3 regions of the Streptomyces herbicida genome follow, and region 1 is predicted to be linked to each of the others. Evidence: riboswitches for the same ligand, from Rfam matches in the RefSeq annotation. Region 1 holds a riboswitch; each other region holds the start of a gene.

Region 1 (9,984 bases):
CAGGCCGACGGACTTCGGGTACTCGCCCGTGTCCTGCAGATACCGCTGCACCAGCGAGTCGGCCAGCGCCTGGCCGACCTCCCAGCTCAGCCTGGACGGGATGGCCTTGGGGTCGACCGAGTAGAAGTTCCGGCCGGTCGGCAGGACGTTGACCAGGCCGCGGGTGGGGGAGCCCGAGGGACCGGCGGGGACGTAACCGCCGTTCAGCGCCCGGAGGATGTGACCGATCTCGTCGGTGGTCCTCGCGAGGCGCGGTACGACCTCGGTGCAGGCGAACTCCAGCACGGCGACGGCGTCCGGGAGTTCGGTGCCGAGGACGTCACGGACGAGGCCCGGGACCGCCACGCCGTTCCAGCCGCGCTCCTCCATCCTCTCCGCGATCCGCCTGCACAGCTGCTCCAGCAGGTCGATCGCGTCGGCGGCCGTGCGTGAAGGACCTTCGACCAGGTCCGTCAGCTCCACCGGCACCTTCACCGGCGCGCCCGGCTCGGCGAGCAGCTCCTTCTCGACCAGCCCGAAGTGCTCCGCGAGCGAGGCCCGCAGCCCCGGCAGGGCGTTCGCCCGCCCGCCCCAGACCTGGGAGGCGCGCAGCACGGCGAGGACCAGGTTGACACGTGGCTCCGCGACCGGTCCGCCACCGAGGATGTGCAGGCCGTCGCGGATCTGCACGTCCTTGATCTCGCACAGATAGCCGTCGATGTGCATGACGAACTCGTCGAAGTCGTCCTCGTCCGGCTGCTCGTCGACGTGCAGGTCGTGGTGGAGCTCCGCCGCCTTGACGAGGGTCCAGATCTGGGCGCGGACGGCGGGGGCCTTCGTCGGGTCCAGGTCGGAGACGAGCGCGTACTCGTCGAGGAGCTGCTCCAGCTTGGCCAGGTCGCCGTAGGTGTCGGCGCGCGCCATCGGCGGCACGAGGTGGTCGACGACCGTGGCGTGCCCGCGCCGCTTGGCCTGGGTGCCCTCGCCGGGGTCGTTGACGATGAAGGGGTAGATGAGCGGCAGGTCGCCGAGGACCGCGTCCGGCGCACAGCCCTTGCCGAGCCCGAGCCCCTTGCCCGGCAGCCACTCCATCGTGCCGTGCTTGCCCATGTGGACGATCGCGTCCGCGCCGAAGCCCCCCTCCGGTGGCGCAGCCTCCAGCCACCGGTACGCCGCCATGTAGTGGTGCGAGGGCGGCATGTCGGGGTCGTGGTAGATCGCGATCGGGTTCTCGCCGAAGCCGCGCGGCGGTTGGATCATCACGACGACGTTCCCGAACCGGAGGGAGGCGAGGACGATGTCGTCGCCGTCGACGTAGAGCGAGCCCGGCGGCTCGCCCCACGCCTCCAGCATGCCGTCCCTGAGCTCGGGGTCGAGTTTGTCGAACCAGGCCCGGTAGTCGGCGAGCGGCACGCGCGCGGGCGCGGCGGCCAGCTGCTCCTCGGTGAGCCACTCGACGTCGTGGCCACCGGCCTCGATGAGCCGGTGGATCAACTCGTCGCCGTTGTCAGGGTATTCGGTGAGGGAGTATCCGGCGTCCCGCAGCGCGTCGAGGACCCGGACCGCGGAGGCCGGGGTGTCGAGGCCCACCGCGTTGCCGACCCGCGAGTGTTTGGTCGGGTAGGCGGTGAAGACGAGCGCGACCTTCTTGTCGGCATTGTCCTTGTGCTTCAACTGCGCGTGCCGTACGGCGATTCCGGCGACCCGTCCGGCCCGCTCGGGGTCGGCGACGTACACCGGGACGTCGTCCGGACCCTGCTCCTTGAAGGAGAACGGCACGGTGATGAGGCGGCCGTCGAACTCGGGGATCGCGACCTGCATCGCCGCGTCCATGGGGGAGAGGGCGGCGTCGGACTCGTCCCACGCGGCACGGGAGGAGGTCAGACAGAGCCCTTGCAGCACCGGGATGTCCAGGTCGGCCAGGGCCCCGATGTCCCAGGACTCCTCGTCGCCGCCCGCCGAGGCCTGCGAGGCGTGGGTGCCGCCGGCGGCGAGGACCGTGGCCACCAGGGCGTCGGCCCGGCCGAGGATCTCGTACAGCCCGGCGTCGGCACCGCGCAGCGAACCGCAGTACACGGGAAGCGCGTTGGCGCCCCGCGCCTCGATCGCGTCGCACAGGGTGTCGACGAAGGCGGTGTTGCCGCTCAGTTCATGGGCCCGGTAGAAGAGCACGCCGACCGTGGGCCGGCCCCCGACGAGGGCACGCTCACCGTGGACGCCGTACTCGGGCATCTTCTGCGGCTCGTCGAAGCCCTCGCCCGTCAGCAGGACGGTGTCGGACAGGAACCGCGCGAGCTCGGTGAGGTTGGCGGGGCCGCCCTCGACGAGGTAGCGCAGCGCCTCGGCCACCACACCGGCCGGCACGGACGACTCGGCCATCAACTCGGCGTCGGGCACCGCTTCCCCGCCCAGCAGCACGGTCGGGATGCCGGCGGCCTTCAGCGCGGCGAGCCCCTCCTCCCAGGCCCGCTTGCCGCCGAGCAGCCGTACGACGGCGAGGTCGGCCCGTCGCAGGAGCTCCGGAAGCTCCTCGACGACGTCGACCCGGGTCGGGTTGCCGATCAGGTAGGACGCGCCGGAGGCCCGTGCCGCCAGCAGATCGGTGTCGGCGGTCGACAACAACAACACTGTGCTCATGCGGGCGCTCCCGGTGGAATGAAAGGCAGTCCTTGCGGCGCGCCCGACTCGATGAGCCGCTGGAGCGCGTCCGTGTCCGCGTGCTGTTCGATCAGGTCGCCGAGCCGGTCGAGCTGCTCCTCGCGCAGCGCGGCGAACGAGGTGTCGGGGGCCGGTACGAAGCGGCGGCCCGCGGCGGCCGACACCTCGCGCAGGAAGGCCCGCCGGAAACCGTCCGACTCCAGGGAGCCGTGCCAGTGGGTGCCCCAGGTCTGCCCGACCCGGCAACCGTCCAGGCTGTGCCCACTGCCGTCGGAGATGAACGTCTCCCCGCCGTGGATGTCGGCGACCCCGTGGTGGATCTCGTAGCCCTCGACGTGCTCGCCGAGGGCTTCGCCGACGGGCCGGGTGAGGGTCTTCTCGCGGGCGAACCGCACCCGCACGGGCAGGATCCCGAGCCCGTCCACGTGTCCCTTGCGGCTCTCGACGTCGTCCTCGATGTGCTCGCCGAGCATCTGGAAGCCGCCGCAGACGCCGAGAACGGGCCGGCCCTCACGGGCCCTTGCGACCAGGGCGTCCGCCAGCCCCCGCTCCCGCAGCCACTCCAGTGCCCGGACCGTCCCCCGGGTGCCCGGGATCACGACGAGGTCGGCGTCGGCGAGTTCCTCCGGCCGGTCCACGAATCGCACGACGACACCGGGCTCGGCGGCCAGCGCGTCCACGTCGGTGAAGTTGGACATGAGCGGGATCGCGCAGACGGCGACGCGCAGCACGTCCTCTCCAACGGGCGGCGCGACGGACGACTCGCGCACGGTGCCGCGCAGCGAGACGCGGAGCCCGTCCTCCTCGTCGATGCCGAGCCCGTGCCGGAACGGCAGCACTCCGTAGGTGTGCCGTCCGGTGAGCCCGTGCAGCATGTCGAGCCCCGGCTCCAGCAGACCGACGTCCCCCCGGAACTTGTTGACGAGGAACCCGGCGACGAGTTCCTGGTCCTCGCGTGACAGGAGTGCGACGGTGCCGAAGAAGGAGGCGAAGACGCCCCCTCGGTCGATGTCGCCCACCACCAGCACGGGCAGCCGCGCGTTGCGCGCGATGCCCATGTTCACGATGTCGGTCCGCCGCAGATTGATCTCGGCGGGAGAACCGGCGCCCTCACAGATCACCGCGTCATACGTGCCCCGCAACTCGGCGAGACAGTCGAGAACGGTCCCGAGGAGTTGCCGCTGCCGCCCGCCGTGGTATCCGCGCGCGCTGAGTTCGCCGACGGGCTTGCCCAGCAGCACGACTTGGCTGCTCTGCTCACCACCGGGCTTGAGCAGCACGGGATTCATCAGCGCGCTGGGCTCCACCCGGCACGCCTGGGCCTGCATGGCCTGCGCCCGACCGATCTCGGCGCCCTCGCGCGTGACGAACGAGTTGAGGGACATGTTCTGCGCCTTGAAGGGCGCGACCTTGACGCCCTGTCGCACCAGCCACCGGCAGATCCCCGCCGTCACGACGCTCTTGCCCGCGTCGGAGGTGGTGCCGGCGACGAGCAGACCACCGTTCATGACGTGCCCTCCTTTGCCTTGGCTGCGACGGCGCGCGCGGCGACTCCGGCGCCGAGCGCGAGCAGACCGACCCGACGGGAGAGCCGTACGGCCCGGTCGATGTCCTCGGCGGCCACGGCACGGCCGCCGCCGTTGAGCACGGGCCGGTGCTCGACCCGCCCCCCGTAGGAGAGGGTTCCGCCGAGCCGCACGCCCAAGGCCCCCGCGAAGGAGGCCTCGACGGGCCCGGCGTTGGGACTGGGATGCCTGCGCGCGTCGGCCCGCCAGGCGCGCAGGGCGCCGCGCGGATCCGGGCCCGCGGCGGCGGCCAGTACGGCGGTGAGCCGGGCCCCCGGCCACCCGGCGACGTCGTCGAGCCGGGCGGAGGCCCACCCGTAGCGCCGGTACCGGGGGGACTTGTGCCCGACCATGGCGTCAAGGGTGTTGACCGCGCGGAACCCGAGCAGTCCGGGCACGCCTGCCACGGCGCCCCACACCAGCGCCCCTACGACGGCGTCGGACGTGTTCTCGGCGACGGACTCGACCACGGCCCGGGCGATCCCGTCGGCGTCGAGCGCCTGTGGATCCCGTCCGCAGAGGTGAGGCAGCCGGGCACGGGCACCTTCCACGTCACCCGCCTCCAGGGCACGCCCGATGGCCCGGGCCTCCCGGGCGAGCGAAGTCCCCCCGACCACGGCCCAGGTGGCGGCACCGGTGAGTGCGACGGAGGCGGCGGGGGAGGGACGTACGGCTCGCCGGGCGAGGACGCCGAGGGCCACGGCCCCACCGACGCACGCGGCGGTGTGCAGCGCACCCCAGCCGCGATGGTCCCGCCACAGCACCCGTTCGACGGCGCCTGCCGCACGTCCGAACGCGGCGACCGGATGCCCACGGCGCGGATCGCCCAGGAGGAGGTCACCGAGGAGGCCGGCGGAGGCGCCGTACGCGAAGACGCGATCGGCACGCATCGGCTCAGCCGGCCGTGGGGTCGAGCAGCGACCTGGTGCTGTATCTCAATCGGCAGCCGAGCATGGCGATATGTCCTCACTCAGGGTGTCCGCGCCCTGGTTCGACGAGACCGGCGGTGGGAGTTCCTGGCTTCCGGAGAGTTCTTCCCCGGTGACAGTGGCGGGACCGCGCCGGATTCACACCGGCTTCCTCCCTTGCCGCCGTACATGGCTCCGGCAGTCCACCACGCCCCCGGAAGGGCCGTCAACTTGCCGTTGACCTGCAAGGGGAGAGTGTGCTGAGACCCACACCGGCGCTGCGCGGGCGGGTGTCAGGGCAGACGAAAAGGCTCCTCCCCGAAGGCATCGGGGAGGAGCCTGGTGAACCTGGGTCAGGCCTTGGCCATGATCAGGTAGATGCCGTACGCCACCGCCGCCGCGCAGGCCGCGAAGCACACATACGCTCCGGTGACCGCGAGGGCGGCGGATCCGCCCTGGGCCGTGGCGCGTTCGCGGCGCGAGAGACCTGCGACGCCGACGGTGAACAGGGCCACGATGGCGACCGTGACCACGAGGCTGACGCCGAAGACGGAGCCGAGAGCCGCCCAGTCGATCTTCATGGTGATGCTTCCTTAGTAACCGGGGCTCGGGGTCAGACGGTGGCGGCCGGAGGGGTCGCCGGGTCGGTGGCGGGGGCGGTCGCCTGGGCCGGGATCGTGGCCGTCAGACCCTCGGCAAGCGTGCCCGCCGGGGGCGGCGTCACGGCGGCGATCGCCGTGGTCACCACACCGGCCGGCTCCTCGGTGTCGTTGACGTTGCTGTGGTCGACCACCTCGCGGCGGGAGATCTTCCAGATCGCGGCGCTGGAGGCGACCAGGAAGACGGCGACGACTGCGGTGCCCCAGTCGCCCAGGTCGGTCACGGACTCCGCGAGCGCACCGACCAGAGCGGCCGCCGGCAGGGTCAGCGCCCAGGCCACGACCATGCGGGTCGCGGTGGACCAGCGGACCACGCCGCCCTTGCGGCCCAGGCCCGCGCCCATCACGGAACCGGAGACGGCGTGCGTGGTGGAGAGGGAGAAGCCCAGGTGGGAGGAGGCCAGGATGACCGTCGCGGCGCTGGTCTGGGCGGCGAAGCCCTGCTGCGGCTGAAGGTCGGTCAGGCCCTTGCCCATGGTGCGGATGATGCGCCAGCCGCCGATGTAGGTGCCGAGCGCGATGGCGAGACCGGCGGAGAGGATCACCCAGGTGGGAGGGTTGGAGCCGGGGGCGACGGCACCGCCGGCGATCAGCGCGAGGGTGATGATGCCCATCGTCTTCTGCGCGTCGTTGGTGCCGTGGGCGAGGGAGACGAGACCGGCGGAGGCGATCTGGCCGGCGCGGTAGCCCTTGCGGGTGGCCTCGCTGTCGGCGTCCTTGCTCAGCGCGTAGGAGAACCTCGTGGCCAGCATGGCCGCCACACCGGCGACGACCGGGGCCGCGACGGCCGGGATCAGGACCTTGGTGACGAGCACGTCGCTGTGGACGGCGCCGGTCCCGGCCGACGCGATCGTCGCGCCGATCAGACCGCCCATGAGGGCGTGCGAGGAACTGGACGGGAGCCCGACCAGCCAGGTCAGCAGGTTCCAGAGGATCGCGCCGACCAGGGCGGCGAATATGACCTCGGGACGTATGCCGTTCTCGTCGACGAGACCCTTGGAGATCGTGTTGGCGACCTCCACGGAGAGAAAAGCGCCTACAAGGTTGAGCGCGGCGGACATGGCCACCGCGACCTTGGGCTTGAGCGCACCGGTCGAGATGGTCGTGGCCATCGCGTTGGCGGTGTCGTGAAAACCGTTCGTGAAATCGAACGCGAGTGCAGTTACCACCACAATCGCGAGGATCAGCGAGAAGTTTTCCATTTACCCAGGCATTCGTTCGAAGGTCATTGGCCGGTTGACCGTAGGCAACCTGGATGAACGGAAGGTGAACTGAGAGGGGATTGAAGGTGTCTCTAGAAAGGGTTGTTGCCGGGCCGCCGCTCCTCTCCGGTCCGACGGCCCAGGCGCCCCTTGGGTCAGTAGCCCCGGGCGAACGACTTCAGGCGGCTCGAGGACCCGTTGAAGAGATTCTGGTCACCCGGCAGGCTGCCGCTGTTGCCGTACTGCCAGAAGGTCCAGTACGCCCACCCGGCCGGCAGCTTCCCCACGTCGGGCGAGCCGTGCCGGGCGATCCACAGGGGATGGTTCGCGGCGAACGCTCCGCTGCCGCCGGTGCAGGTGTTCCACCAGTGGGTGGTGGTGTAGATCACCGGACGGCGGCCGGTCTCCCGCTTCAGTTCGTCGCTGAAGGCCTTGATCCAGCCGACCATCTTCGCCTTGCTCAGGCCGTAGCACTTGCGCTTCTTGTCGTACGGGTTGTACTCGATGTCCAGCGCGGGCGGCAGCGTCCAGCCGTCCGCGGTCCAGGTGCCGCCGTTGCTCACGAAGTACGCGGCCTGTGCCGCGCCCGACGACTTGTCCGGCAGTGCGAAGTGGTAGGCGCCCCGGACGATGCCCGCGCCGCGCGAGCCGTTGTACTGCTGGCCGAAGTAGGGATTGCGGTAGTTCGTGGACTCGGTCGCCTTGATGTAGACGAACCTGGCGCCCTTCGCCTTGGCGCCCGGCCAGTCGACGTTCTTCTGGTGCGACGAGACGTCGTGTCCCTTCGGCAGGTTCGCCGCGGACGCCGGGGCCTCGGCGAGTACGGTCGCGGCTCCCCCGGTGACGAGCGCCGCCACGGACGCCGCGATCACTCGGGCACGGTGGCGGGACGGTTTGCGATCACAGGCCATGTTTCCCCCCGGAATGGCGACGTGCACGACAAATCGTCCAGAGATTACTGGTAGATCGTTGAAAGCCGGTCCATCTCCGGCCAAGCATGGAGAGAGGGGTATTTATGGCTGTATGCGGTCTTTCGGAGGGGTGGCTTCCGGCCTAAAGTGCCCCGCTCCGAGGGCCCGCAGGGGCGCCGGCTGGCAGGATCGCGGCATGGCTGAGCAGCGGCGGAACCAGGGGGACGGACGGGATGACCGGGAGGGCGCACAGCTTGTGCCGGAGATGCGGAGGAGGTCCGTGCTCGACGAGGAGACGCACGCCTGGGAGGCGCTCGTCGCGACGGCCCGCGGGACCGTGTCCGACGGACTGGTCGTCGGCACCTCCGGCAATGTGTCCGTACGCGTCGGTGACACCGTGCTGGTCACACCGTCGGGCGTGCCGTACGACCGTCTGACGCCGGACGACGTGACCGGGGTGGACCTCGGCGGGCGGCAGGTGCTCGGCACCCTGATCCCGACCAGCGAGCTGCCCATGCACCTCGCCGTCTACCGCACCACCGACGCCCGCGCCGTCGTGCACACCCACGCCGTCCATGCGACCGCCGTCTCGACGCTCGTCACCGAGCTTCCGTCGATCCACTACATGTCCGGCGCCCTCGGCGGCCCTGTCCGGGTTGCCCGGTATGCGACGTACGGCACCGACGAGTTGGCCGAGAACATGCTCCAGGCCCTCGCCGACCGCTCGGGCTGCCTCCTCCAGAACCACGGCACCATCACCTTCGGCGCATCCCTCGACCAGGCCTTCGACCGCACGGCCCAGCTGGAGTGGATGTGCCGGCTGTGGCTGACGGCGTCATCGGTACCCGGCCTGACACCGTCGCTGCTGTCCGAGGAGCAGCTGGCCGAGGCCGGGGAGCGCCTGCGGGGATACGGCCAGCGTCACTGACGGACGTCGGGCCGTCCGGCAGGGCAGTCGGCACCCTCGGGAACACCCTGCGCCACGGGCTCGGAACGCCAGGGGTCACCGGACGGACGTGCGTCCACTGGCCGGTGGCCGGGTCCGCCGGGACACTGGATGCGTGCGCACTGTCACAGCGACGGCCGCTGCCGTCACAGCGGTCCTGGCGGCCGGCGCGGCCGGCGTCGCCGCCGGGCGGATAGCCAGCGACGCCGCACTCAAGGCGCCGCCCGGCCGGCCACTGCCCACCGAGCCCCGGCTCACCGTGCACGGCACGGCAGCGGGCCGGATCACGCTCACCCGCGACCTGGCCTCCCTGCGGCCCGGCATCTACGGCCTCTCCGGCGACGGCTCCCACGCCGTCGTCGGACCCGTCCTCGAATCCGCCGAGCACAAGGCCGACACCGTCGTACGCCGACTGGAACGGGTCACGCACGGCACGCTCGACTCCGGCGACAAGGTCTGGCTCACCCCGAACGTGCACGTCGGCAACCCGAACACCGCCCTCGGCCTCGACCACGCCGACATCGACGTGCCCGGCGAACTCGGAGCCCTGCCCGCCTGGTTCGTGCCCGGGTACCGGGACACCTGGGTGATCACCGTGCACGGCCTGGGCACCACCCGCGAGCACCCCATGAACGTCATGGGGTTCCTGCACCACCGGCGCCTCCCGGTGCTCGACCTCGCCTATCGCGGCGATCTCGGCGCACCCCGCCCGCCGGACGGCCTCAACCACCTCGGCGAGACGGAGTGGCGCGACCTGGACGCGGCGATCCGCTATGCCGTGCGGTACGGCGCCCGCCGCGTCGTCCTGTACGGCTGGTCCACCGGCGCCACCATGGCGCTGCGCGCCGCCCTGCACTCCTCGGTGCGCGATCATGTCGCCGGCCTGGTCCTCGACTCGCCGGTCCTCAGCTGGGAGGCCACGCTGCGCGCCCTCGCCACGGCCCGGCACACCCCGGAGGCCCTGCTGCCGCTCGCGGTGCGCGCCGCCCAGGGCCGGGCCGGCCTGCACGCCGACCACGTCGCCGAGACCGCCGACCCCGACCAGCTCAGGGTGCCCACTCTGATCATCCACGGCCCGGACGACGAGGTCGCCCCCTGGGCCTACTCCCGCCGGCTCGCCGCCCGCCGCCCCGACCGCGTCGCCCTCCACACCGTG
Region 2 (9,984 bases), on a different contig from region 1:
TGATCTGGCTGGCGCGGATCTTCACCAGCTCCCGAGTCGCGGCCGGCAGTGTGGAGTCGTCGACGACCTTTCCGGCCGAGTTGATGTACCTGAGGAACTTGCCCGCGACCGGGTTGCCGAACATGTTCAGGCGAGCGTCCATCGTGATCTCCTATGCCGTTGCTGGTGGGTACACCTCCTTGACGGAGCTACTCGTCACGATGTGACAGGAGCGTCGGTGACGTGCGTCTCCTCCGGGACGATCGGGAGGAAGCCGAGGGGAAGCCGAAGCGACCGGGCGGACAAAGCCAGTTCAGTGTGCCGATCGCTTGCCCATGTGAGTGAGCGTCAACTCACCCGGATCTTCAGGTCGGGACTCGGGATGACCCCCGGCCGCCCACCTCGAATCGGCTCGCCTCGAAGTCGCCCGGAACCGGCTCGAGACCACGCACGACACCCTTGAACGCGTCGCCTCCAGCAGCGGCTTCACCGAACTCGACACCCTCATCCGTGCGTTCCGCCGGATGGGGGCACGCTGCGGCTGGTAGGCGGATCAGGGCTTGGTGTGGCGGTGTGTCTCGGACGCCGCACCCGGCAGGTGTGGCCTCATGGTCGAGCGGTCCCGGCATGGGGCCCGTTGCATCGTCCGACGTTCGTGGCACGCCGTAGACGAGTGCCGCGGCCATCGCTGAGGAGTCGTGATCATGAGACTGCCCCTGGAGCGCGTGGTACATCGACAGCGCGGTGCCGGAGGTGGGCGGCGAAGTGCCAGGCACGTCGGCCTCCTGCTCGCCACGCCGATGCTGTCGGCGGCGGCGCTGGTGGTACCCACTGCCATGCCCGCCGCGGCGGTGCCACCCACCGTCACCTGTGCGACCGCCACACCTACGATCAACGGCACCAATGACAGCGAAGTTCTGATCGGCACCCCCGGCAACGACGTCATCTTCGCTCTCGGTGGCTCGGACGTGGTCGACGGCCGCGGTGGCAACGACCTCATCTGCGGTGGCGACGGCGACGACGCTCTGATCGGCAACGACGGCGACGACCGCGTCGAGGGCGGCAACGGCAACGACTTCGTCAGCGGTGACAACGGCGATGACGCTCTCTTCGGCGAGGCGGGCGACGACATCCTGGCCGGCGGCCCCGGCACCAACACCAACGACGGCGGCACCGGCAACAACCTCTGTGTCAGCCCCGCCGTCGGAAACGGGTGCAGCTGACCCGTTGACTCCGGTAGCTCGTCGGCGAGTTGGCCGGTCCGCTTCCTCCAAGGCGTTCAATGCACGTCGGCCTGCGCCGGACGGTCGTCGAGGAAGCCCCCCGACTGGTGCTGCCACAGCTTCGCGTAGGTGCCGTCCGTCGCGAGCAGTTCCTGGTGCGTGCCCTGCTCGACGATCCGTCCGCGGTCCAGGACGATCAGTCGGTCCATGGTGGCGACCGTACTCAGGCGGTGCGCCACCACGAGCGCCGTCCGCCCGTCCATGAGCCGCCACAGCGCCTCCTGGATCAGGATCTCGCTCTCGGAGTCCAGCGCGCTGGTCGCCTCGTCGAGCAGCAGGATCGGCGCGTCCCGCAGGATCGCCCTGGCAAGGGCCACCCGTTGGCGCTGCCCGCCGGACAGTTTGACGCCGCGCTCCCCCACCATGGTCTCGAAGCCGTCGGGGAGCGCATCGGCGAACTCCGTGACGTGTGCCGCCTCCGCCGCGCTTCGGATCTCTGCGTCGGTGGCGTCCGGCCGGGCGAACGCGATGTTGTCCCGCAGGGTCCGGTGGAACATCGCCGGATCCTGCGGCACATAGGCGATCAGACTGCGCAGGTCGGCCTGACGGAGTCTGCCGATGTCCTGTCCTCCGATCAGGATGCGGCCGCCGTCGATGTCGGTCATCCGCAGCAACAGCCGGGTGAGCGTGGTCTTGCCCCCGCCCGACCGGCCGACGAGCCCGATCTTCGCCCCGCTCGGCACGTCCAGGTCGAGTCCCTCGAAGAGCGGCTTCGCGCCTCCATGGGCGAAGGTCACCTTCTCGAAGCGGACGTCGGCGGCACCGCGCAGCAGCGGCTCCGGCGTCGCCGAGTCGAGCACGGTCGGCGGCTCCAGCAGCAGTTCGGTGAACTGCGCGGCCTCCGTCATCGAGCTCTCCAGCCGACGGTAGATCTGGTTGAACTCGAACATGATGCGTGTCGCGTTGGTGTAGTACGTGAAGGCGACGACGACCGCCTCCACCCCGTGGCTGCCGCCGCCCAGCACGATCGCCAGCAGCAGGCCCAGCGCATTGGTCAGCACGGACATCGGCGCGACCAGGGTGTCGATACGCAGGTTGCCGTAGTCCCATGACCGCAGTGTGAGCCGCCTCGACTCCGCGACACGGGAGCGGTGCTCGGCGGCCTCGCGTTCCTCCGCGGCGAAGGCCCGGACCGTGTCCATGTTCATCAAGCTGTCGGCGACATGGCCCGACACCCGGGCGATCGCCTCCTCGCGCTGGTCGACGAGCCTCTGGCGGCGCCGGATCAGGGGCACGACGCACGCCCCGGTCAGCGCGATCATCACCAGGAGCCCGACGACCAGCATCGGCTCATAACGCCACAGCACCACCGATCCGAACAGCAGTGGCACCAGGCTGCCCACGAGCTGGAACGTCAGAGTGTCGACGAACTCCTCGAAGCGGGAGGCGAAGCTCAGGACCCGCTTGGTCAGCGAGCCGGCGAAGTTGTCGTGGAAGAACGCGGCGTCCTTGGCGAACAGCTCGTCCATACCGATGACGTACAGGTGCTCGATGCCAAGCGCGTCGCAGCGGTTGAGGCAGTGCAGGCCGATGCGCCACAGCATCTCCGCGAGCAGCAGTACGCCGGCGAAGACGAGGACGTAGGTCAGCGTCGCACTCATCGCGATGTCGCTGTCGTCGGCGATTCGGCCGACCAGCTTGGCAACGGCCAAGGGCGCCAGGTAGTTGATCCCGATGTTGCCGAGCGCGGGCAGCAGCATGGCGGGCACCGTCCACCGCCGGAGCCGGGCCAACTCCCGTCCGTAGTAACGCAGCGCGAGCAGCACCGAGCCCCTGCGCGGCGGAGCCTCACGTGATTCGGGCGATCCCATCCCAACCCTGTAGGTGTCGTAGGGAGGCCTGCCACGTGCTGCTTCCGGAAGCTGCCTTTGCCTGGGCAGCCGGGCGGAGCTGTGGTTCGGGGAGTGCCCTCGGTCGGTCGTCCGCCGACTTGTGGGCACAACGACGGCGCCCCCACGCAAGGTGTGGAAACGCCGAAGTGCCAGTACGGGCAGGCCAGGAATCGCAGTGTCCCGCAACGCGGCCCGCACAGTCCAAGCGTTTTCCACGCAGATCGGACACGGCTACCGGCAGCCGACCGCGATCCGTCTCAGTACGTCGGACCTTGCCCGGCCGTCACGGACGTGCCCGGCCCGCCCGCGGTGGGCAGGCCGGGCACCCTCTGCTCAGGAGCTGTAGACGCCGACCTCATGGAGCGAGTAACCCCAGCCGGTCCCGCGTTCCACGCCCTGGATGCGGACGTAGCGAGCAGGCGTGCCGGCGAACGAGGCAGTGTCCAGGCCGCCGTCGCCGGAGGTGGTGGACCAGGCGGTCTGCCAGTGCTCGCCGTCGGTGGAGAGCTCGACGCGGTACGACTTCCCGTACGCGCGCTCCCAGTCGAGCGTGACACGACCGACCCGGTTGGTGGAGCCCAGGTCGATGCGCAGCCACTGGTCGTTGCTCCAGCCGCTGGCCCAGCGGGTGTCCCGGGATCCGTCCACGGCCCGGCTCGGCGCATAGCTCGTGAACGGGTTCCACTCCGTTGAACTGGCCGTGGCCTCGCCGCCCTTGGCCAGGTTGACTCCGGCCTGGTGCCGCTCGGTGGCTCCCCAGGTGTCGAGGTAGGACTCGGCACCGCGGAAGAGGTCCTTCACCACGTCCTGGCCGCCGACGAGCCGGATGTCCTCGATCCAGTCCGGGACGAGGCCGTAGTGCGCGGCTCCGTCGACGTTCAGGTCCCAGGTGCGCTCGCCGGTGGTCTGCCGGTCGATGACGGATCCGCCGTCGACACTGCGGAAGGGGTACTCGACCTTGTTGGGGGCGTTCGCACCGCGGGGTCCCGGCCAGCCGCCGACACCGTTCATGTCCGTGCCGTAGCCGTAGCCGACGTCGTACTTGTCCCGCAGCGCCTTCGTACGGTTCGCCTCGGCCACGAATCCCTCCGAGCCGTGCATGTACTGGGCGATGAATCCGCCGAGACCGTAGACCCGCTCGGTCCAGTTCAGGTCCATCCAGCTGTGCGAGGAGATGACGCCGGGGTACGACTCCGACTCGAAGATGTCCAGCGCGCGGCCGACGGCCTTGACGCTCATGTGGTCTATCTCCAGCATCATCTTGCGTTTCATCATGCCGCGCACGGCGTACTCACCGAGATCGGTGAGACCGCGGACGTTGCACTGCGCGTCCGAGGCGTACGAGGGGACACTCACGCCCGCCGGTAGTTTCGCCTCGGCCCCGGGTGCCGCGGCCGAGCCGATGGGGTTGTCGTGCTGGGGGCCCGTGCACTTCTCGGTCTTCCAGAAGGTGCCGGTGGACAGGAACTGCCCGACGTTGATGGCCGTTCCGAGGCTGCCGGAGTCGAAGCGCACACCGCACAGCGCGTTGTCGAACTTGTGGCACAGGAACATGCTCCGCACGCCCAGCGAGTACAGCTCGTCCAGGCCGGCGTCGATGTCCGCCTTGCTGCACTGCGCGATGTCCAGGATCTGCTTGCAGCCGAAGGGTTCGGAGGTCTCCACTCCCAGGATGACCGCCAGCTTGCCCTGTTTGATGACGTCGCGGGCCTGCGCGCTGTCGGTGACGATCCTGAACCAGCCCCTTCCCGGGCCGCCGTACATCTTGTCGATGTAGGCCTGCAGGTCGTAGGTCATCCTCGCCTGCAGTCGGATCGACGTCATCTCGTCGCAGCTGCGGTCCTTGAAGAAGTAGACCGAGCAGATGACACCGTTGGTGACGAGGTCGTTGACGAGCACCCGCTGGCCGCCGCGCCAGGCCCGTTCCACCCAGGCGTAGTAGTTCTGCTGGTGGGTCAGCGAGTCATGGGCCGGCCAGTCCTTGAACGTGGGCCAGCCGACCGGGTCGTGTCTGCCGTCCCCGCCCTTGGTGATGAAGTCGAAGATCGCGAGCGAGCCGTCCGGGTAGTGCTCGGGACAGTCCTTGAGCGCGTCGGCGACCCCGGCCTCGGAGAACGTCTTGCCGCAGATGAGCCGCCCGCCGAAAGCCTCGTTGGCGAAGAGGTGATCGTGGGCGTCGACGAACCCGCGTACCTCGCCCTTGGCGTTGGTGCCGGTGAACGGCTCGCCGGTGACATTGATCTGGGAGTCCGGCGTGGGTCGTGCGGTCGGAACCCACCAGTCGTTGCCGGCCGCCGAACTCGGGGTGGGGCCGAGGACTGCGGCCAGTACGAGGAGGAGCAGCGAGACAACGGCGACGTCTTTGCGTCTGCGGTACGGGCGTCCGGTCACGGTCACACACCACGTCCCTCGGTCGGGGGAAGCGCGGCCGACGAGCCGGGCCGTGGCCAGCAGACCCACCCGACTTGACATGACCCGCGCAAGATATGCCGACGAGGATCGCCACTGTTGCACGCGGAGTCAATAGCCGTGAACGATCGACCTGCCGAACGAGGCCCCCAACTCCCTACTGGAGACTGGACCTGTGGTCATGAGCGGGGTCGGCCGAGCAGACGAAGACATCGACGTGGCCGCCTCTGCCGACGCTCACCCGGGTGGGAACGTTCAGGCCGTACGTGCCCAGCACCAGGAGGTCTTCGAGCGGGGTCCAACTGCTGCGGACGCCTCCCCACTCGGCGGAGGCGAGGCGCAGTTGAAGGTCTTTGGGCAACAGTTCGGCCCACTCGTGCTCCGTCACCTGTTCCGGGTGGAGCGTGCAGGGTTCCGGTACGTACCCCTCGTGGCCGACCACCGCGGGGAGCGGCGGCCCGGCCAAGAGGTCGCCGATCTCGGCCGCACCGCGCCAGACCAGGTGCACATCCGGTGCGGGCGGTGAGCCGTGTGCGTCGAACGGGAACCACAGCACCTGAAGAAGATCGCGCCCCTCGGGCACCACGAGCCCCGGAACATCCCTTGCGAACAGCTGCGCCAGCGGCACGAGGGGAATGGGATCGGTGTCACCGAGCCCGGACACGCGGTGCTCGTGGCCGAGTGACGCCAGGACTTCCCGTTCCTCGTCCGTGGGACCCGCGTCGGCCCGAAGCGAGGCCTGCGAGCACACGGCGCTTCTCGTGAACCTCCTCGATCCGCCGGCCTCTGTTCCGCGGATGCGGCTTCCGGCAGACCGGCCACGACTCGTCCGCGGGCCACAGGAGGGGGCCGCCCACGGAACTCTCACCGGGCTCGGGCGCTCCGGGGCACGGGTGCAACCGGGTGCAGACGGTCCGGTGGCGGCCCGGCTCGGGGAACTCCCACTCGATGTCCAGGGGGCGGGGCGGTGTGCTGCGGGTCATGGTCATCCTCGCTGTCGCAACGACCGCCGGCCGCCCAGGATATTCGGGCGCGATGACCTCGAGCGCCACCGAAGGCGCCACCCCGGGGTCACTGTGACGGGCGTACTCCAGCGCGGCAAGGGGCGCCATCGGCGCAGTTCGGCGTTTGCGTGTTCGACGGCGATCCGCTGGGAGGACTGGCCGCTCTGATGGTCCTGATCACGTCCTGCTCGCGCTTGCCGGAGACGAAGGCGGCCCGTCCGGGGCGCGCAGGTGGCCCCGGGTGGCAAGACCGCCCAGGTCATTCTTTGTGTGAAAACGCGGTCAGGCCGGCTGCCACAGCTCGATCCGGTTGCCCTCGGGATCGGTGACCCAGCCGAATCGACCGATACCCTCCATGTCCTGCGTCTCTTCAGCCACGTCAGCGCCCTTGGCGCGCAATTGCGCGAGCATCGCATCCAGGTCACGGACCCTGAAGTTGAGCATGGTCTGCTGGGCGCGGGAGCCGAAGTAGTCGGTCTCGGACTCGAACGGCGCGAACACCGTCGGCCCGGCTTCCTGACGCCACAGGCCGTGCTCATCGGCGTCCAGGCCCAGGCAATCGCGATACCAGGCACTCAGGGCCTGCGGGTCGGCGGCCCGCATGAAGTAACCACCGATTCCAAGCACACGTTCCATGCCCCTATCTTGCCAGGAGGGCAATCAGGCGGGCTCTACGGCACCGGCTTGACGGTCTTCATCGTGAAGTGCGACGTGACGTTCTTGATGCGCGGGGTGGTCATGACCCGTTGGCTGCTGTTCGCCGGCCTGCTCCTGGGCCGCCACGCCCTGATGTCCCGGAAGGCCGCCCATGCCTAGCACCCCGTACCTGACAGCCGTCCTGGCGATCGTCTTCACGATCACGCTCGCCCTGCGTGCCCTGCCCTTCGCGGTCCTCGGCAGGCTGCGCGACGCGACGCTGGTCCGGCAACTGTCGGTGTGGATGCCGGTCGGCATCCTCATGATCCTCGCCGTGACGGCCCTGCGCGGCACGATGGCCAAGGGCCCGCACGGCGCCTGGTACGCCCCGCTCGCGGTCGCCGTCACCATCGGCGTGCACCTGGCCTTCGGACGCCGCACGATCCTCAGCGTGGGCATGGGCACCGCCGTCTACGTCGTTATGGTCCACGCCCTGTGATCGCCCCGACCATCCGTTGAAGCCCGGCAGCTACTACGAGCGGATGGAACGACCACCGCTACAACCCCAGCCCGCACGCCGGCGGCGCCCGGGCCTCGGACGAACAGCACTTCAGCCCGCTCGGCGGCCTCGTCGTGCACGCGATCTGCCGCGCAGGTGCCGGGAAGGGACCCGGCCGCACACGAGGCGGCGCTCTCCACGGTGCGGCTGGAGCGGGCAGGGGGTCCATGTGTACGGCGAGGTCTGAACGGGCCCTGCTGCGACGGCGGTCCGAATGGTGGAGTGACGCTCCGGCGGCCTGCGTGACCCTCTAGGCTGGCCCGTGCAGCTGGTTCGCCCCGTCCGCCAGGCGGGAAGCGTCGTAAGAGGGAACCCGGTGGGAATCCGGGACTGCCCCGCAGCGGTGAGCGGGAACGACCGCCGTCATACGCACTGGGCCCAGGAGGGCTTGGGAAGCGACGGCCAGTAGGTGTCCTCCTCGGTGAGGACGTGCCCGCGAGTCCGAAGACCTGCCACTGCCCGCGTGCGAAGCACTCGTACGCGGACATCCCGGTGACCTCGAGGGCGGGTCGCGTACAGACCGAGCGGACGGCCGTGGGCCGCTGCCGTCCGGTCCGTCATCCCTTCGCGCTCTCCTCCCGTCACCGGGATCTCAGGGATTCATCTCGCGAAGGAGATCTCCGTGACCACCAAGCCCGCAGCCGCGGCAGCACGGGCCACCGTGTACGGCTACCCCCGCCAGGGGCTGGGCCGAGAACTCAAGAAGGCGATCGAGGGCTACTGGAAGGGCCGGGTCAGCGCCGACGCCCTCCGCGCCACCGCCGTCGAACTGCGCCGGACCAACTGGCGGCAGCTCGCAGAGGCCGGCATCGACGAAGTGCCGACCGGCGACTTCTCGTACTACGACCACGTCCTGGACACCACCGTCATGGTCGGCGCGATCCCCGCGCGCCACCGCGACGCCGTCACCGCGGACCCGCTCGACGGGTACTTCGCCATGGCACGCGGCACCCAGGACGTGGCGCCCCTGGAGATGACCAAGTGGTTCGACACCAACTACCACTATCTCGTCCCGGAGTTGGGCCCGGACACGGTGTTCGCGGCCGACTCCGCCAAGCAGGTCACCGAACTCCGGGAGGCCCTGGCCCTAGGCTTGACGGCCCGGCCCGTGCTGGTCGGTCCCGTCACCTATCTGCTCCTCGCCAAGCCCGCCCCCGGCGTGGCCGCCGGCTTCGACCCGCTCACGCTCCTCGATCGTCTGCTCCCGGTGTACGCCGAGGTCCTCGCCGACCTGCGCGCGGCCGGCGCCGAGTGGGTACAGCTCGACGAACCCGGCCTGGTCCAGGACCGGACCCCGGGAGAGCTGAACGCCGCGGCCCGTGCCTACCGCGACCTCGGCGCCCTCGTCGACCGCCCCAGGCTGCTGGTCGCCTCCTACTTCGACCGTCTGGGCGAGGCCCTGCCCATCCTCGCCAAGGCGCCGGTCGACGGACTGGCGCTGGACTTCACCGCGGCCGCCGCCGCCAACCTGGACGCGCTCGCGGCCGTCGGCGGGCTGCCCGGCAGGCGCCTGGTCGCCGGGGTCGTCAACGGCCGCAACGTCTGGGTGAACGACCTGGAGAAGTCTCTCGCCACACTTGGCACTCTGCTCGGCCTGGCGGGCCGGGTGGACGTGGCCGCGTCCTGCTCCCTGCTGCACGTCCCCCTCGACGCGGCCGCCGAGCGGGACATCGAACCCCAACTCCTGCGCTGGCTCGCCTTCGCCCGACAGAAGACGGCCGAGATCGTCACCCTGGCCAGGGGCCTGGCCCGCGGCACCGATGCCATCGCCGCCGAACTCGCCGTGAACCGGGCCGATCTGGTCTCCCGAGCGTCTTCGCTCATCACGCGCGATCCGGTCGTCCGCGGCCGTGCTGACGCGGTCGGCGACGCCGACGCCCGCCGCGTCCCGCCGTACGCCGAGCGGGCCGCGGCCCAGCGCGCCCACCTCGGCCTGCCGCTGCTGCCGACCACCACCATCGGCTCCTTCCCACAGACCGGCGAGCTGCGCACCGCCCGCGCCGACCTGCGCGCGGGCCGGATCGGTGCAGCCGGGTACGAGGAGCGGATCAGGGCGGAGATCCGGGAGGTGATCGCCTTCCAGGAGAAGGCCGGCCTGGACGTCCTCGTGCACGGCGAGCCCGAACGCAACGACATGGTCCAGTACTTCGCCGAGCGGCTCACCGGCTACCTGGCCACCCGGCACGGCTGGGTCCAGTCCTACGGAACCCGGTACGTCCGGCCGCCGATCCTGGCCGGCGACATCTCCCGCCCCGAGCCGATGACGGTGCGCTGGACGACGT
Region 3 (9,984 bases), on a different contig from region 1:
ACATCACCGCGGACGACCGGCTCGCCGAGCTGCTCGACATCACGGCCGGCGGGCGGGTGCTGCGCATCGAACGGCTGCGCATGGCCAACGGCGAGCCGATGGCCATCGAGACGACCCACCTCTCGGCGAAGCGCTTCCCGGCGCTGCGCAGATCGCTCGTCAAGTACACATCCCTCTACACCGCGCTCGCCGAGGTCTACGACGTGCACCTCGCGGAGGCCGAGGAGACCATCGAGACCTCCCTGGCCACCCCGCGCGAGGCGGGCCTGCTCGGCACCGACGTGGGCCTCCCGATGCTGATGCTCTCCCGCCACTCCCTGGACCGGGAGGGCAGGCCGGTGGAATGGGTGCGGTCGGTCTACCGCGGCGACCGCTACAAGTTCGTGGCCCGCCTCAAGCGGCCCGCGGAGTGATGGCCACAGGGCTCGAACGACCTCATATTCGAGCCACTTGAGGCAGCGCGGGCGGTGTAGCGCACCCACTGCTCCTGCTCAGCGTTCATGTGCGCCGCCCGGCGCTCTCCACCCTGAGGGAGGCGCACCACCCGGAGGCGGAGGTGCCGTCCCGGAGTGCGTTCGAACGGATGCGTACGGACCGTCAGGAGTCGGACCCCCGGCAGGAAATCCGCTGCGGCTGAGGCGGCTTCTGCACAGAATCGACATGCCGATATGAGGATGAGGTCTTCCACTTGTGTGACGGCGTCGCCTAGATTGCCTGCGCATTACACATGTGATCGATGGTGATCAGTGGTGCTCAGCGAGGGGACGGAGTCGCAAGATGTCGGATGCCTCGGATGTGACCGGAGCGGCGGTGGTGACGCCCTTGCGCGTCGTCATCGCCCTGTGTCTGATCGCGCCCTTCGTGGCGATGCTGTGGGTCGGCTCCTATGCCAAGACGGACCCCGCGTTCATCGGGATCCCGTTCTTCTACTGGTACCAGATGCTGTGGGTGGTCATCTCCACCGCGCTCACGATGACCGCGTACCAGCTGTGGCAGCGTGACCAGCGCGCCCGCGCGGCGGCCCGGCGGAGCGGGGGTGCGTCGAAGTGAAGGACGGCGTGAACGGTGTCGCGCTCGGCGTCTTCGTCCTCTTCTTCCTGGCCGTCACGGTCATGGGCTTCCTGGCCGCGCGCTGGCGCAAGGCCGAGAACGAGCACAGCCTCGACGAATGGGGCCTGGGCGGACGCTCCTTCGGCACCTGGATCACCTGGTTCCTGCTCGGCGGCGACCTGTACACGGCGTACACCTTCGTCGCCGTACCGGCGGCGATCTACGCGGCGGGCGCGGCCGGCTTCTTCGCCGTGCCGTACACCATCCTCGTCTACCCGCTGATCTTCACGTTCCTCCCGCGCCTGTGGTCGGTGTCCCACCGGCACGGCTATGTGACGACCTCGGACTTCGTGCGCGGCCGCTTCGGCTCGAAGGGTCTGTCACTGGCGGTGGCGGTCACCGGAATCCTGGCGACGATGCCGTACATCGCGCTCCAACTGGTCGGCATCCAGGCCGTCCTCGACGTGATGGGCGTCGGCGGCGGCGAGAGCACCAACTGGTTCGTGAAGGACCTGCCGCTGCTGATCGCCTTCGGTGTGCTGGCCGCGTACACCTACTCCTCGGGCCTGCGGGCGCCCGCCCTGATCGCGTTCGTGAAAGACACGCTGATCTACATCGTCATCGCGGTGGCGATCATCTACATCCCGATCAAGCTGGGCGGCTTCGACGAGATCTTCACGAAGGCGGGCGAGGCGTACAGCCAGGTCAACCCGGCGACCGGCAAGCCGCGCGGCGCCCTCACCCCACCCGAGGCCGGCCAGTGGACGTACGCCACGCTGGCACTGGGCTCCGCGCTCGCGCTCTTCATGTACCCGCACTCGATCACCGCGACGCTCTCCTCGAAGAGCCGTGAGGTGATCCGCCGCAACACCACGATCCTGCCGCTGTACTCCCTCATGCTCGGCCTGCTTGCCCTGCTGGGCTTCATGGCGATCGCGGCGGGCGTCAAGGTGCAGAACGGCCAGCTGGCCATCCCGCAGCTGTTCGAGAACATGTTCCCGGACTGGTTCGCGGGCGTGGCCTTCGCGGCGATCGGCATCGGCGCCCTCGTCCCCGCGGCCATCATGTCCATCGCGGCCGCGAACCTGTTCACCCGCAACATCTACAAGGACTTCATCAAGCCGGACGCCACGGCCGCGCAGGAGACCAAGGTCTCCAAGCTGGTCTCCCTGCTGGTGAAGGTGGGCGCGCTGGTCTTCGTCCTGACGATGGACAAGACGGTCGCCATCAATTTCCAGCTGCTCGGCGGCATATGGATCCTGCAGACCTTCCCGGCCCTGGTCGGCGGCCTGTTCACCCGCTGGTTCCACCGCTGGGCGCTGCTCGCGGGCTGGGCGGTCGGCATGGTGTACGGCACCGTCGCCGCGTACGGCGTCGCCTCGCCGACGCAGCAGCACTTCGGCGGCTCGGCCAAGGAGATCCCGGGCATCGGGGAAATCGGCTACATCGGCCTCACCGCCTTCGTGCTCAATGTGGCCGTCACGGTGGTGCTGACCTTCGCCCTGAAGGCGCTGAAGGCCCCGGAGGGCGTCGACGAGACCAGCCCGGAGGACTACACGGCGGACGCCGGCGACCCGGGCGTCGAGGTGGAACTGCCGCCGGCGACCGCGGGCGCCGGCCACTGAGGACGCGGACGAGGACGGGCCGTCGGAGAAATTCCGGCGGCCCTTTGTCGTACCCGTCCTGCACACTCGGTCCCATGGACATCGAGATCAGGCGGACGGCTCCGGACGAGTACGGCACCCTGGGCGAGATCACCGCCCAGGCCTATCTCCAGGACGGCCTCCTCGACTTCGGGGAAAGCGACGGGTACCTCCGCGAGCTCAGGGACGTGGCCAAGCGCGCGGCCGCCGCGGAGGTGCTGGCCGCCGTGGCGGACGGCGAAGTGCTCGGCGGCGTCACCTTCGTGCCGGCAGGCGGGCCCATGGCCGACATCGCCCGTGCCGGAGAGGCCGAGATACGGATGCTCGCGGTCGCCCACGCGGCGCGCTGCCGCGGCGTCGGGGAAGCCCTGGTGCGCGCCTGCGTCGATCGCGCACGGGCCACGCCGGGCTGCGAACGGATCGTGCTGTCCACCCAGCACTCCATGCAGGCCGCCCATCGCATCTACGAACGCATGGGCTTCGTCCGCACACCCGAGCGGGACTGGAATCCCCTCCCCCACCTCGACGACATCACTCTCGTCACCTACGAGTTGACGCTCTGATACCGCCACGACACAACATCTGGGGGTGACACGGCAGCCCGGCACTAGATGTATGCTCATGCTCGCTGTCGCCGCAGGGGAATCCGGTGCGAATCCGGAACTGTCCCGCAACGGTGTACTTGCGCGTATCCGCCCACGGGCGAAGCGCGCTCGCGTCAGTCCGAGGACCTGCCGACAGTGCGCCCTGGCCACCCGGTCCGGGTGCCCCGACGTCCGGGCCTCGTGGAGTGGGCCGGTGGACGCGACGCCGCGTGCGCTCGTGTGCTGCCCCCTGCCCCGCGTCAGGCCCCCGTGCCGAGCCAGGGAGAGCCCCACGTGACCATCGCGCCAGCCGAACCGGCGTCAGCGACAGGCCTGGAGACCGACGGTCCCGGTACCGCGCTGCTGCGGACCCTGACCGAGCTGACCGCCGATCTGCCCGACGCCGACCCCGGCCGGGTCGCCGCCGCAGCGCTGCGCGGCCGCTCCGCCCGGGCGGACGAGACGGAGCTGCGCGAGCTGGCCACGGAGGCGGCCGCCGGCCTCATCTCCGAGGACCCGGCCTACTCCCGGCTGGCCGCCCGGCTGCTGACCCTCTCCATCCGCGCCGAGGCCGCCTCGCAGGGCGTGACGTCCTTCACCGGGTCCGTCGCCGTGGGGCACCGCGAGGGGCTGATCGCCGACCGCACCGCCGCGTTCGTGCGGCTGCACGCCGAGCGGCTCGACGCGCTGGTGGACGCGGCCGGCGACGACCGCTTCGGCTACTTCGGCCTGCGCACCCTGCACAGCCGCTACCTGCTGCGCCACCCCATCACCCGCAAGGTCGTCGAGACGCCCCAGCACTTCATGCTGCGGGTCGCCGCGGGTCTGGCCGAGGACGACACCTCCCGCTCCGTCGACGAAGTCGCCGCGCTCTACGGGCTCATGAGCCGGCTCGACTACCTGCCCTCCTCCCCCACGCTCTTCAACTCCGGCACGCGGCACCCCCAGATGTCGTCCTGCTACCTCCTCGACTCCCCGCTGGACGAGCTGGACTCCATCTACGACCGCTACCACCAGGTGGCACGCCTCTCGAAGCACGCCGGCGGCATCGGGCTGTCGTACTCCCGCATCCGCAGCCGCGGTTCGCTGATCCGCGGCACCAACGGGCACTCCAACGGCATCGTCCCGTTCCTGAAGACCCTCGACGCCTCCGTCGCCGCCGTGAACCAGGGCGGCCGGCGCAAGGGCGCGGCCGCGGTCTACCTGGAGACCTGGCACTCCGACATCGAGGAGTTCCTGGAGCTGCGCGACAACACCGGTGAGGACGCCCGCCGTACGCACAACCTCAACCTCGCGCACTGGATCCCGGACGAGTTCATGCGCCGGGTCAACGCCGACGAGCAGTGGTCGCTGTTCTCCCCGTCGGACGTGCCGGAGCTGGTCGACCTGTGGGGCGCGGAGTTCGACGCCGCGTACCACAAGGCGGAGGCGGACGGGCTCGCGAAGAAGACCGTCCCCGCCCGTGACCTCTACGGCCGCATGATGCGCACCCTGGCGCAGACCGGCAACGGCTGGATGACCTTCAAGGACGCCGCCAACCGCACCGCCAACCAGACGGCCGAGCCGGGCCACGTCGTCCACTCCTCCAACCTCTGCACGGAGATCCTGGAGGTCACGGACGACGGCGAGACGGCGGTCTGCAACCTGGGCTCGGTCAACCTCGGCGCCTTCGTGAGCAACGGGGACATCGACTGGCAGCGGCTGGACGAGACCGTCCGCACGGCCGTCACCTTCCTCGACCGTGTCGTCGACATCAACTTCTACCCGACCGAGCAGGCCGGCCGGTCCAACGCCAAGTGGCGTCCCGTCGGCCTCGGCGCGATGGGTCTGCAGGACGTCTTCTTCAAGCTGCGGCTGCCGTTCGACTCGGCCGGTGCGCGCGCCCTGTCCACCCGCATCGCCGAGCGCATCATGCTCGCCGCGTACGAGGCCTCCGCCGACCTCGCCGAGCGCAACGGCGCGCTGCCGGCCTGGGAGAAGACCCGGACCGCCCGGGGTGTCCTGCACCCCGACCACTACGACGCCGAGCTGACCTGGCCCGAGCGCTGGGCGGCCCTGCGCGAGCGGATCGCCGCGGTCGGCATGCGCAACTCGCTGCTGCTGGCGATCGCCCCGACCGCCACCATCGCCTCCATCGCGGGCGTGTACGAGTGCATCGAGCCGCAGGTCTCCAACCTGTTCAAGCGCGAGACACTGTCCGGCGAGTTCCTGCAGGTCAACTCCTACCTGGTGCGGGACCTCAAGGAGCTGGGCGTCTGGGACGCGCGCACCCGTGAGGCGCTGCGCGACTCCAACGGCTCGGTGCAGGACTTCGCGTGGATCCCGGCCGACGTGCGGGCGCTGTACCGCACGGCGTGGGAGATCCCGCAGCGCGGCCTGATCGACATGGCCGCGGCTCGCACCCCGTTCCTGGACCAGTCGCAGTCCCTGAACCTGTTCCTGGAGACGCCGACGATCGGCAAGCTCTCCTCGATGTACGCGTACGCCTGGAAGCAGGGCCTGAAGACGACGTACTACCTGCGCTCCCGCCCGGCGACCCGCATCGCCCGCGCCGCCCGGGCGCAGACCCAGACCCCCATCCCCGTGCAGCAGGCCGCCGACCCCGATGCCGTCGCCTGCTCCCTTGAGAACCCCGAGTCCTGCGAGGCCTGCCAGTAATGTCCAGCCGTAACACCAACCTGCTCGACCCGGGCTTCGAGCTGACTCTGCGCCCGATGCGCTACCCGGACTTCTACGAGCGCTACCGGGACGCCATCAAGAACACCTGGACCGTGGAGGAGGTCGACCTCCACTCGGACGTCGCCGACCTCGCGAAGCTGACCCCGGGTGAGCAGCATCTGATCGGGCGTCTGGTCGCGTTCTTCGCGACGGGCGACTCGATCGTGGCCAACAACCTGGTGCTGACCCTCTACAAGCACATCAACTCCCCCGAGGCGCGGCTCTATCTGAGCCGGCAGCTCTTCGAGGAGGCGGTGCACGTCCAGTTCTATCTGACGCTGCTGGACACCTACCTCCCCGACCCGGAGGACCGTGCCGCCGCCTTCGCGGCCGTGGAGAACATCCCGTCCATCCGCGAGAAGGCCGAGTTCTGCTTCAAGTGGATGGACTCGGTGGAGAAGCTGGAGCGCCTGGAGACGAAGGCCGACCGCCGGCGCTTCCTGCTCAACCTCATCTGCTTCGCCGCGTGCATCGAGGGCCTGTTCTTCTACGGCGCCTTCGCCTACGTCTACTGGCTCCGCAGCCGGGGTCTGCTGCACGGTCTGGCCACCGGCACCAACTGGGTGTTCCGCGACGAGACCATGCACATGTCCTTCGCCTTCGAGGTGGTGGACACCGTCCGCAAGGAGGAGCCGGACCTCTTCGACGACCGGCTTCAGCAGCAGGTCACCGACATGCTGGGGGAGGCCGTCACGGCCGAGCTGCAGTTCGCGCGCGACCTGTGCGGTGACGGCCTCCCGGGCATGAACACCGAGTCGATGCGGCAGTACCTGGAGTGCGTCGCCGACCAGCGGCTGAGCCGCCTCGGCTTCGCTCCGGTGTACGGCTCCGAGAACCCCTTCTCCTTCATGGAGCTTCAGGGGGTTCAGGAGCTGACCAACTTCTTCGAGCGGCGTCCGTCGGCGTACCAGGTGGCGGTGGAGGGCACCGTCGACCTGGACGAGGACTTCTGATCCCGTCCTGCCTTCCCGACCTCCTGGGCCTCCCTGAGCTGTCGGTCGATGCGCCGGTCGCGCACGATGCCGATCAGTGAGGGGAGGGCCAGGAGGACCAGGATCCCGAGGGCGACGGTCATTCCGATCAGGGCTTCTGTCTGCGCTGTAGTCATGTCACCACTGTCGCGCCGAATGCTCCTTACAAACAGTGGCAGGACTGCCGCACACCCTCGAATTACTGCCACTTCCGAGGCACACTGGACGCATGCTGAGGAACGTGGCCACCGTCCTGCTCGACGGTGTGCATCCCTTCGAGCTCGGCGTCGTCTGCGAGGTGTTCGGCCTCGACCGCAGCGACGAGGGGCTGCCGGTGTACGACTTCGCCGTGGTCTCGGCGGAGGGTCCGGCGCTGGGTACCCATGTCGGCGGACTCACCGTCTCCACGCCGTACGGCCTCGACCGGCTGGAGGAGGCCGATCTGATCGCCGTACCGGCCTCGGACGCGAACGTCGGGCGTGACTATCCGCCCGAGCTGCTCGCCGCCCTGCGCCGGGCCGTGGACCGGGGCGCCCGCGTGCTCAGCGTGTGCTCCGGCGTCTTCGTGCTGGGCGCCGCCGGGCTGCTGGACGGGCGGCGCTGTGCCGCGCACTGGCGGCACGCGGACGCGCTCGCCCGGCGCTTCCCGCGCACCCGCGTCGAACCGGACGTCCTGTACGTCGACGAGGACCCGGTGATCACCTCCGCCGGCACCGCGGCCGGGATCGACGCCTGTCTGCACATCGTGCGCAAGGAACAGGGGCCGGAGGTCGCCAACAAGATCGCCCGGCGGATGGTGGTGCCGCCGCACCGGGACGGCGGACAGGCGCAGTACATCGAACGTCCGCTGCCCCGGGACTCGTGCGACACGGTGGGCGAGGTACTGGTGTGGATGGAGCAGCACCTCGACGAGGAGGTGACCGTCGAGCAGCTGGCCGCCCGCGCCCTCATGGCACCGCGCACCTTCGCGCGCCGCTTCCAGCAGGAGACGGGCACCACGCCCTACCGCTGGATCCTGCGCCAACGCGTACTGCGGGCACAGGAGTTGCTGGAGGGCACGGACGAGACGGTGGACGCCGTCGCCGCGCGGACCGGGTTCGGCACCGCGGCGGCGCTGCGCCACCAGTTCGTGCGGGCCCTGGGGACCACCCCGAACGCCTACCGGCGCGCGTTCCGGGGCCCGCAGGCCGCCTGAGCGCGCACCGGCACGGGCGTCTCACCATGGCACGGGCTTCAGCAGCAGCCGGTTCGGACGGAGCGTGATGCCCACGCGGGTCGCGTCGTTCGACCCGTCGACCTGTTCGAAGCGGTACCTCGCCGACAGCGCCGCCGTGATCAGGGTCAGCTGGGCCATGGAGAAGTGGTCGCTGGGGCACTTGCGGTTGCCCACGCTGAACGGGCTCATGGCATATTTCGGTACGTCCTTGGCGCGTTCCGGCAACCAGCGGTCGGGATCGAAGTCGAGGTTGTGCGCGTAGGACCGGCCGTCGCGCTGGATGGCGAACGGACTGTAGACGATGTCCGCCCCGGCCGGAATGCGATAGCCGCCGAGCGCGGTGTCGGTCACCGCGCGCCGCGTCAATATCCATACGGCGGGACGCAAACGCATCGCCTCGACGACGACATTGTTGGTGTGCGTGAGCTTCCGTACGTCCTCGAATCCGACGGGTCGGCCGCCGGTCACGGATTCGACCTCGGTACGTACCTTCTCGGCATGTTCCGGATGTTCGGCGAGCACCTGGAGCAGCCACATGATCGTGGAGGCGACCGTTTCGCTTCCGGGGGTGAGTATCGCGACGACCTGGTCGTGGATCTCCTGTTCCCCGATGGGCTCGCCATTCTCGTCCTTCGCCGCCAGCAATGCCGTCAGCAAATCGTCCGGCTTTTGACCAGACGTCCGGCGCTCGGCGACGATCTCGTCGACGAGCAGATGCAAATCGGCCAGGGCCCGGTTGAATTTCCGGTTGGCCGGCAGCGGCAGCCGGTAGAGCGGTCCGAGCGGGACGACCATCCGGCGGTACATACCGCGGAAGACGGTCGCGAGCGCGACGCACAGCCGCTCGGCGCGCTCGTCCATGTACTCGCCGCGCAGCAGACAGCGGGCCGCGATCCGCACGGCGACCCGGAAGGACTCGGAGGTGCAGTCGACGGTCTCGCCGGGCCGCCAGCGCTCGGTCAGCCCATGCGCCTCCTCCTCCATGACCGGCCCGTACGCGGGTATGGCGTCGAGCCTGAACGCGGGCTGGATGGTGCGCCGTTGGCGCCGGTGCCGGGGGCCGTTCGCGGTGGCCACGCCCTCCTTGCCGAGCAGGCCTTCGAGGGACTCCCACAGCGGCCCGTCGATCTTGTAGTCGGGACTCAGCGCCAGGGCGCCGGTGAGCGAGGGGGTGGTGACGGCGTACACCGTCTTCGGGCCGAGCCTCAGCCGTACGACGTCACCGTGGTCGCGCAGCCGGGACATGAAGGCCAGCGGGTCACGGACCAGCCTCCAGCCGTGGCCGAGGACCGGGACACCACCCCCGGCGAAGGGCGGCTCACTCAGCTCGGGCACCTCGGGTGCCGCGGGCTTCACCGACTCTACGGTCATTTCTCACCTGCCGCTTCGTTGTTGACGTACGGGGGCGTGGACCGGTCGTCCCAGCTGTCGACCATGTACCGGCCGGACTCGTGGTGGAACCAGTAGACGGAACTGAACCAGTTCCGCATATTGCAGAGGCAGGACCGGACGGCGGCGCCGAGTTCCTTTCCCGGCACGGTGCCGTCGTCGAGCCGGTCGGCGAACCGCAGGGCGATCCTTTCCGCCTCGAGGAATTCCGCCATACATCTCTCGACGCGCCGCCGGAGTTCCACGACTGCGTCTTCCAGAGTCAGTCCCTGATGGGTGATGAGACTGATTCCGAGATTGTGGACCTCGTCTCCCGCGATTTCCTTCGGGAGTGAGCAGAGGTCGTTGTACCAGGCGGCGAATTCCTGGCTCAGCAGTGCCGGGCGGCGATATGCCGGGTGTTTCCGCACGGC

Evidence for each region. Region 1 has a riboswitch for cobalamin ahead of Q8A52_RS42030 (cobalamin biosynthesis protein). Riboswitches for the same ligand answer to the same signal wherever they lie in the genome.
Region 2: it holds a riboswitch for cobalamin, as region 1 does, so the genes downstream of both, metE (5-methyltetrahydropteroyltriglutamate--homocysteine S-methyltransferase) here and Q8A52_RS42030 (cobalamin biosynthesis protein) in region 1, are expected to answer to the same signal.
Region 3: it holds a riboswitch for cobalamin, as region 1 does, so the genes downstream of both, Q8A52_RS02665 (ribonucleoside-diphosphate reductase subunit alpha) here and Q8A52_RS42030 (cobalamin biosynthesis protein) in region 1, are expected to answer to the same signal.

Annotation. Positions count from the first base shown of each region.
Region 1 covers NZ_JAUYWJ010000030.1:30,542-40,525, forward strand. The annotation lists gene cobN (cobaltochelatase subunit CobN) at 1-2,616, opposite strand, end outside; gene Q8A52_RS42025 (cobyric acid synthase) at 2,613-4,145, opposite strand; gene Q8A52_RS42030 (cobalamin biosynthesis protein) at 4,142-5,092, opposite strand; cobalamin riboswitch at 5,194-5,333, opposite strand; gene Q8A52_RS42035 (hypothetical protein) at 5,464-5,691, opposite strand; gene Q8A52_RS42040 (inorganic phosphate transporter) at 5,724-6,971, opposite strand; gene Q8A52_RS42045 (lysozyme) at 7,127-7,882, opposite strand; gene Q8A52_RS42050 (class II aldolase/adducin family protein) at 8,079-8,810, shown strand; gene Q8A52_RS42055 (alpha/beta hydrolase family protein) at 8,944-9,984, shown strand, end outside.
Region 2 covers NZ_JAUYWJ010000010.1:339,216-349,199, reverse strand. The annotation lists gene Q8A52_RS22860 (carboxymuconolactone decarboxylase family protein) at 1-142, opposite strand, end outside; partial or broken gene Q8A52_RS22855 (helix-turn-helix domain-containing protein) at 311-527, shown strand; gene Q8A52_RS22850 (calcium-binding protein) at 684-1,202, shown strand; gene Q8A52_RS22845 (ABC transporter ATP-binding protein) at 1,259-3,073, opposite strand; gene Q8A52_RS22840 (galactose-binding domain-containing protein) at 3,428-5,491, opposite strand; gene Q8A52_RS22835 (hypothetical protein) at 5,661-6,254, opposite strand; gene Q8A52_RS22830 (VOC family protein) at 6,790-7,143, opposite strand; gene Q8A52_RS22825 (hypothetical protein) at 7,192-7,323, shown strand; gene Q8A52_RS22820 (branched-chain amino acid transporter permease) at 7,316-7,642, shown strand; partial or broken gene Q8A52_RS22815 (thioesterase family protein) at 7,686-7,809, shown strand; cobalamin riboswitch at 7,954-8,173, shown strand; gene metE (5-methyltetrahydropteroyltriglutamate--homocysteine S-methyltransferase) at 8,325-9,984, shown strand, end outside.
Region 3 covers NZ_JAUYWJ010000001.1:578,906-588,889, reverse strand. The annotation lists gene Q8A52_RS02690 (GntR family transcriptional regulator) at 1-413, shown strand, start outside; gene Q8A52_RS02685 (CstA-like transporter-associated (seleno)protein) at 503-637, shown strand; gene Q8A52_RS02680 (DUF3311 domain-containing protein) at 778-1,050, shown strand; gene mctP (monocarboxylate uptake permease MctP) at 1,047-2,675, shown strand; gene Q8A52_RS02670 (GNAT family N-acetyltransferase) at 2,750-3,256, shown strand; cobalamin riboswitch at 3,309-3,446, shown strand; gene Q8A52_RS02665 (ribonucleoside-diphosphate reductase subunit alpha) at 3,572-5,935, shown strand; gene Q8A52_RS02660 (ribonucleotide-diphosphate reductase subunit beta) at 5,935-6,948, shown strand; gene Q8A52_RS02655 (helix-turn-helix domain-containing protein) at 7,196-8,161, shown strand; gene Q8A52_RS02650 (bifunctional albaflavenone monooxygenase/terpene synthase) at 8,183-9,553, opposite strand; gene cyc1 (epi-isozizaene synthase) at 9,550-9,984, opposite strand, start outside.